DNA from 2 places in the Kocuria sp. BT304 genome. Region 1 is predicted to be linked to the other one. Evidence: predicted binding sites of a transcription regulator. Region 1 holds the regulator's gene; the other holds the start of a gene.
The links. The regulator LexA, encoded in region 1, represses DNA repair genes until DNA is damaged. The targets are predictions, from matches to a motif close to TCGAACANNTGTTCGA.
Positions count from the first base shown of each region.

Region 2: ruvA (Holliday junction branch migration protein RuvA) is a predicted target of LexA. The motif match lies at 1,718-1,733, and genes of this name have one in related genera.

Region 1 covers NZ_CP030039.1:1,914,863-1,918,265, reverse strand. The annotation lists gene DNL27_RS08485 (ATP-dependent DNA helicase) at 1-1,084, shown strand, start outside; gene lexA (transcriptional repressor LexA) at 1,192-1,950, opposite strand; gene DNL27_RS12455 (LysM peptidoglycan-binding domain-containing protein) at 2,556-2,927, shown strand; gene DNL27_RS08470 (histidinol-phosphate transaminase) at 3,007-3,403, shown strand, end outside.
Region 2 covers NZ_CP030039.1:1,666,256-1,669,658, reverse strand. The annotation lists gene DNL27_RS07400 (YebC/PmpR family DNA-binding transcriptional regulator) at 148-909, shown strand; gene ruvC (crossover junction endodeoxyribonuclease RuvC) at 914-1,582, shown strand; gene ruvA (Holliday junction branch migration protein RuvA) at 1,848-2,489, shown strand; gene ruvB (Holliday junction branch migration DNA helicase RuvB) at 2,492-3,403, shown strand, end outside.

The DNA.
Region 1 (3,403 bases):
TCTGCTGCCGCGCGGGTTCACCGAGGAGCAGGTCTACGCCGTCCGGGGGATCCAGGACGCCGCGCGCACCGGTCTCAGTGAGACCAAGGGGGAGACCAAGGGCGAGGACGCCGGGCGCCACGCCGCGCGCTCGCGGCTGTCGGAGCTGCTGGACACCGCGGACCGCGTGCTCGGTGCGGACACCACCCACGACGTCCTGTGGGTCTCCCGCGTGGGCCGGTGGAGCCCCACGGAGGGGTACGTGGGAACCGACGCGGGAGAGCCCGCGACCCTCAACATCGCCCCGCTGAGCGTTGCGGGGCCCCTGCGGGAAGGTCTCTTCGACGGCCGGACCGTGGTGCTGACCTCCGCGACCCTGGCCGTGGGGTCCTCCTTCTCCTCGGTCGCCGGCTCCCTGGGTCTGCAGGGTCCGGGCGCGCCGTCGTGGCGGGGCGTGGACGTGGGCAGCCCCTTCGACTACCGGCGCCAGGGCATCCTCTACGTGGCCAAGCACCTGCCCAAGCCGAGCCGGGGCGTGGCCGGCGAGCAGCTGGACGAGCTGCTGGCCCTGCTGGAGGCATCGGGGGGCGGTGCTCTGGGGCTCTTCTCGTCACGGCGTGCCGCGGAGGACGCCGCCGAGGCCCTGCGCGAACGCACGGAGCTCCCGATCCTGTGCCAGGGGGACGCATCGCTGCCGTCCCTCGTGAAGGACTTCACGGACGACCCCGCGGCCAGCCTGTTCGGCACCATGAGCCTGTGGCAGGGCGTGGACGTGCCGGGTCAGTCCTGCCGCCTGGTGGTGATCGACCGGATCCCGTTCCCGCGCCCGGACGACCCCCTGGGGACCGCGCGGACCCGTGCGGCCGAGCGCGCCGGGGGCAACGGCTTCATGACGGTCTCCGCATCCCACGCCGCCGTGCGGCTCGCGCAGGGCGCGGGGCGGTTGATCCGGGCGAGCGGGGACCGGGGTGTGGTGGCGGTGCTGGACTCCCGGCTGGCCACCGCACGCTACGGCTCGTTCCTGGCCCGCTCGCTGCCCCCGCTGTGGCCGACCACGGACAGGAGCACCGTGCTGGGCGCCCTGGAGCGGCTGAACCGGTCCTGATCCCGGGCGTTGCTCGAACCGCGCAGTCCCGCGGGTTTGCCGTCCGGCGTGATCCGGGCGGCCCTCGACCGCGCGCTCTGCGGGCCGCGCTCAGGCCGGGCGGGGCGTCACAGGGAGCGGAACACCGACACGACCTTGCCCATCACCGTGGCGTGGTCGCCCAGGATGGGCTCGTAGCGGGTGTTCTGCGGCAGCAGCCAGGTGTGGCCGTCCCGCTGTCGGAAGGTTTTCACGGTGGCCTCGTCGTCGAGCAGCGCGGCCACCACGTCCCCGTTCTCCGCGGAGTTCTGCTGCCGCACGACCACCCAGTCCCCGTCGCAGATGGCGGCGTCGATCATGGAGTCGCCGGAGACCCTGAGCATGAACAGCTGGCCGTGGCCCACGAACTGCCGGGGCAGGGAGTAGACCCCCTCGACAGACTGCTCGGCGGTGATGGGCCCGCCGGCCGCGATCCGTCCCACGAGAGGCACCGGGACCATGGCGGCGTCCTCGTCGACCGCGGGCACCGCGGACATGGTGGGCACCAGGGGCGACACTGAGGCGCCGGAGGGGGACTGCTCACCCGCGGACTCCGCGGCTCCCAGGTGGCGGTCGAGCTCCTGCTGGCTGAGCGGGCGCAGCACCTCCATGGCGCGCGGTCGGCGCGGGTCCCGGCGCAGGTACCCCCACTTCTCCAGCTGGCCGAGCTGGTGGGTGACGCTCGAGAGCGAGGCCAGCCCCACGATGTCGCCGATCTCGCGCATGGACGGCGGGTACCCCCGGTCCGCAATCGAGCGCTGCACGGCGCCGAGGATCTTGGCCTGACGGTCGGAGAGTGCTCCAGCGCGCGGGCCGGGTGTCTGCTGAGCCGGGGAAGTGGTGCTCACGAGCGGGGTCCTTTCGCCGCGTCGCACACTGCGCTCCCGAAGGTTTGGGCCGCGGAGCGCCGTCCGCTTATGCGTGTCGGAGACGTGGGGTCGACTGTCACGGGTGTCGCACCAGCTTAACCCGCGCTGGCCTGCGTATTCAAATATGTGTTCGAAACAGACCTCGACAGGATTCGTACATCCGTGCTAGAACTGGTTCCAGTGATTCGAAGATGTGTTCTACACGCCACCGGCGTTCGAACACCGCCACCGGACGGTGGCACCAGACAGACCACCAGGAGGTTGCCATGACCGCTCTCACCATGCCGGGGACCGCCCGCCGCGCCGTGCTACACGGCACCCGGGGCGCGCGGGTCCGCGTGGGCGCTGCTCGGGGTGCAGCGGCCCGGGATGCAGCGGGTCGGGGTTCAGATGGTCGCGGTGCCGCGGGTCTCGGGTCAGAGCGTCGGAGCACCCCGGCGCGAGTCGCGGGTCTCCGCGGGAAGGTCGTGCCGGGCAGCGCCGCGCGCGGGAACGCCGCACGGAGCGGTGCCGGTCGCGGCGAGACCGCGCCGGGCGGCCACGCAGGGGATGCGGCGTCTCGGATCTCGGGGATCAGGGCCATCGTGCGGGGAGTCTCCGCCGCTGAGGCCCGTCCGGCGGGCTCCGTGGACTCCGCCGCGGGGGCCGTCCTCCGACTGACCCGTCGGGGCCGGTTCCTGCTGATCGGTCTGCCGGTGGTCACGGGTGCTGCGGCGCTGCTCGTGGTGGCCGCGGTGTTCCTGCTGCCTCCTACCGTGCACGCCTCCACCGATGCGGTGGGAGCCCCGGTCACGCACAGCGTGACGGTCCAGTCCCGGCAGAGCCTGTGGGAGATCGCCGTGGCGGCGGATCCGCAGCGGGACCCCCGCGAGGTCATGCGTGACATCGCTGAGCTCAACGGCCTGACCTCCCCGGACCTCTCCGCGGGGCAGGTCCTGGAAGTGCCGTCCCGATAGACCCGGCCGTTAGACTGGGCCGGTGAATTCTCCGGAGAACACCGTCTCGTCCCTGCCGCTCCGCGACGACCTGCGTGGCATGTCCCCTTACGGGGCCCCGCAGCTGGAGGTTCGGGTGGCGCTGAACACCAACGAGAACACCCATCCCGTCCCGCCGGGCGTCGTCGAGGCCATCACCCGGGGCGTGCAGGCGGCTGCGTCGTCCCTCAACCGGTACCCGGACCGGGACTTCACCGCTCTGCGCGAGTCCCTGGCCTCGTACCTGGGTCACGGGCTCACCCGTGAGAACCTGTGGGCCGCCAACGGGTCCAACGAGATCCTGCAGCAGATCCTGCAGGCCTTCGGTGGTCCGGGACGGTCCTTGCTCAGCTTCGTTCCCACTTACTCGATGTACCCGCTGCTCGCGCTCGGCACGGGCACCGCGTTCATCGAGGGGGAGCGGGACACCGATTTCTCCCTCGACGCGGACTCCGCCG
Region 2 (3,403 bases), 250 kb from region 1:
CACCGGCGGTACCGCGCGGTCCCCTGGGCGGTGCGGGGGCGCACCCCGGTGTGACAGGGCACGGGGCGCGCTCGGTATCATGGCAGTCAATCCACCACCGCGTCCGGCCCGAGCACGGCCGGACGCACTCTTTCGAGGAGGTCATCCATGTCAGGTCACTCCAAGTGGGCCACGACCAAGCACAAGAAGGCGGCGATCGACGCCAAACGGGCCAAGGCGTTCGCCAAGTACATCAAGGGCATCGAGGTCGCGGCCCGCATGGGCGGCGCGGACACCTCCGGCAACCCGGCGCTCGAGCTCGCGGTGTCCAAGGCCAAGAAGAACTCGGTGCCCAACGACAACATCGACCGCGCGATCAAGCGCGGCGCGGGGCTGACCGGCGAGACGATCGACTACACCGAGATCCTCTACGAGGCCCGCGGCCCGCAGGGCACCGCGCTGTACATCGAGTGCCTGACCGACAACAAGAACCGCGCGGCCTCCGAGGTGCGCGTGGCCGTGACCCGCCACGGTGGCACCATGGCCGACTCCGGGTCCGTGGCGTACCTCTTCGAGCGCAAGGGCGTGGTGGAGGTCGCCAAGACGGACGGCCTCACCGAGGACGACGTGCTGATGGCGGTGCTCGACGCCGGCGCGGACGAGGTGCTGGACGAGTCGGACGTCTTCGAGGTGGTCAGCGAGGCCACGGACCTGCCCGCGATTCGCGCGGCGCTGGACGAGGCCGGGCTGGAGTACAACAACGACGACCCGCAGTTCCGCGCCACCATGAACGTGGACCTGGACGCCGAGGGTGCGCGGAAGTTCCTCAAGCTCGCGGACGCGGTCGAGGAGCTCGACGACGTGCAGAACGTCTACTCCAACGCGAACATCCCCGCGGACGTGATGGCCCAGCTCGAGGACGACGAGTAGGCCCGTGACCGGTGCGCAGGCGCCGGGGACCCGGCGCGTGCTCGCGGTCGACCCCGGCCTGACCCGCTGCGGCTTCGCCGTGGTGGACATGTCCGCCCAGCGCACGGGCACGTTCGTGCACGTGCAGGTCAGCGGCTCCCGTGCCCACGAGGCCCTCGAGCGCCGCGTGCTGACCATCATGGAGGCGGCCGAGGAGCTCATGGAGCGCTTCGCCCCGGACGTCGTGGCGGTGGAGCGGGTGTTCGCGCAGAACAACGCGCCCACGGTGGTGGGCACCGCCCAGGCCACCGGCGTGGTGATCGCGGCGGCGGCCCGGCGGGGGATCCCGGTGGCGTGGCACACGCCCTCCGAGGTCAAGGCCGCGGTCACCGGGGATGGCTCCGCGGACAAGGAGTCCGTCAACCGGATGGTCGTGCGCATCCTGCGCCTGGACGCCCCGCCCCGCCCGGCCGACGCCGCCGACGCCCTCGCACTGGCCGTGTGCCACGGGTGGCGCGGCGGCGTGGCCGGGATGGACGCGGCGGCGGCCACGTCCACCCACTCCGGGTCCCGGCCGGCCCGGGCCTCCGGGACCGCGCTGACACCGGCCCAGCAGGCGTGGCGCCGGGCGGAGTCCGCCTCGCGCGCCCCTGCGGCCCGCGGCGGGGCCCCGACACGGGGCAGACGCGGCTGAGCGTCGCCCCGGGGCACACGCCGACGGCGCGTCCGTGCGGCCGGACGCCGGTGGGCCCACCGGGTGCCTGCTCCACCGTGCGCCGTGGCCAGTCCCCGCAGGTCCGCCCCCGTTGGTACAGTGGCCCCGGAGAATTCGCACACGTGTTCGAATCCGGTGCGGCCCCCGCCGCGCCCGAGCACCGGGGCACCAGCCCCCGCACCACCGGCACTCCCGGTTCCGGTGCGCGAACGAGCCCGGCCCCGGCCGGGAGAGGGGAGCAGCCGTGATTGCCTCGGTGACCGGTGAGGTGGCCTTCGTGGGCGCCACCCTGGCCGTGGTGGAGGTCTCGGGCTTCGGCATCGAGGTCCACGCGAGCCCCCGCACCCTGTCCGGGCTGCGGGTAGGCGCCACCACGCGGCTGCACACCGCCTACATCGCCCGCAAGGACGAGGCCCCGCTGCTCTTCGGGTTCGCCCAGGCGGACGAGAAGGAGATCTTCACCGTGATGCTCGGGGTCTCCGGCGTGGGGCCGCGCACCGCGCTCGCGGCCGTGTCCGTGCTCGGGCCCGAAGACGCCCGCCGGGCCATCGCCGCCGGCGACGACAAGGCGTTCACGGCCGTGCCGGGCATCGGGCCGAAGTCCGCGCGGCGGATCGTGCTGGAGCTCGCGGACAAGCTCGTGCTGCCCGAACCTCCCGTCCAGCAGGCCAACCAGCCGCAGGTGCCGGTGTGGCGCGACCAGGTGGTCGACGCGCTCACGGGCCTGGGGTGGAGCGAGAAGGACGCCGTCCGCGGCATCGAGGACGCCCTGCAGACCCAGCCGGAGCTCGGTGACTCCGGCAACGTGGCGGAGATCCTGCGCGCCGTGCTCTCGTGGCTCGGCACGTCCAAGGGCACCACGCACGCACCCACTGGGAGGCGCTGAGCATGGCCGTGGAGGAGCGCGGGGCCGCGGGGCCGCAGCGGCTCGTGGGCGCCGAGGGTGACTACGACGACCAGCAGCTGGAGGCGTCGCTGCGTCCGGGCACGCTCGACGACTTCGTGGGGCAGAAGCGGGTGCGGGCCCAGCTGTCCCTCGTGCTGGAGGCCTCCAAGCTGCGCGGGCGCACCGCGGACCACGTGCTGCTCTCCGGGCCCCCGGGTCTGGGCAAGACCACCCTGGCCATGATCATTGCGGAGGAGCTGGAGGTCCCGCTGCGGATCTCCTCGGGCCCCGCGATCCAGCACGCCGGGGACCTCGCCGCCATCCTCTCCTCGCTGACCCACGGGGAGGTGCTGTTCCTCGACGAGATCCACCGGATGTCCCGCCCGGCCGAGGAGATGCTCTACATGGCCATGGAGGACTTCCGCGTGGACATCGTGGTGGGCAAGGGCGCCGGCGCCACCTCCATCCCCCTGGACCTGCCGCCGTTCACGCTCGTGGGTGCCACCACGCGCGCCGGTCTGCTGCCCGGTCCGCTGCGGGACCGTTTCGGGTTCACGGGCCACCTGGAGTTCTACTCGGTCCCGGAGCTGGAGCTCGTGCTGCGCCGCTCGGCGGGGCTGCTGGACCTGGCCATGACCTCCGAGGCGTTCAGCGAGGTGGCGTCCCGCTCGCGCGGCACCCCGCGCATCGCCAACCGGCTGCTGCGCCGGGTGCGGGACTGGGCGCTCGTGCACGGTGTGGAGCGCATCGACGCCCGCGCGGCCGGCGCCGCCCTGGACATGTACGAGGTGGACGCCCGCGGACTGGACCGGCTGGACCGCAACGTGCTCTCCGCCCTGGTGGGCAAGTTCAACGGCGGGCCGGTGGGACTGTCCACCCTTGCGATCGCCGTGGGGGAGGAGACCGAGACCGTG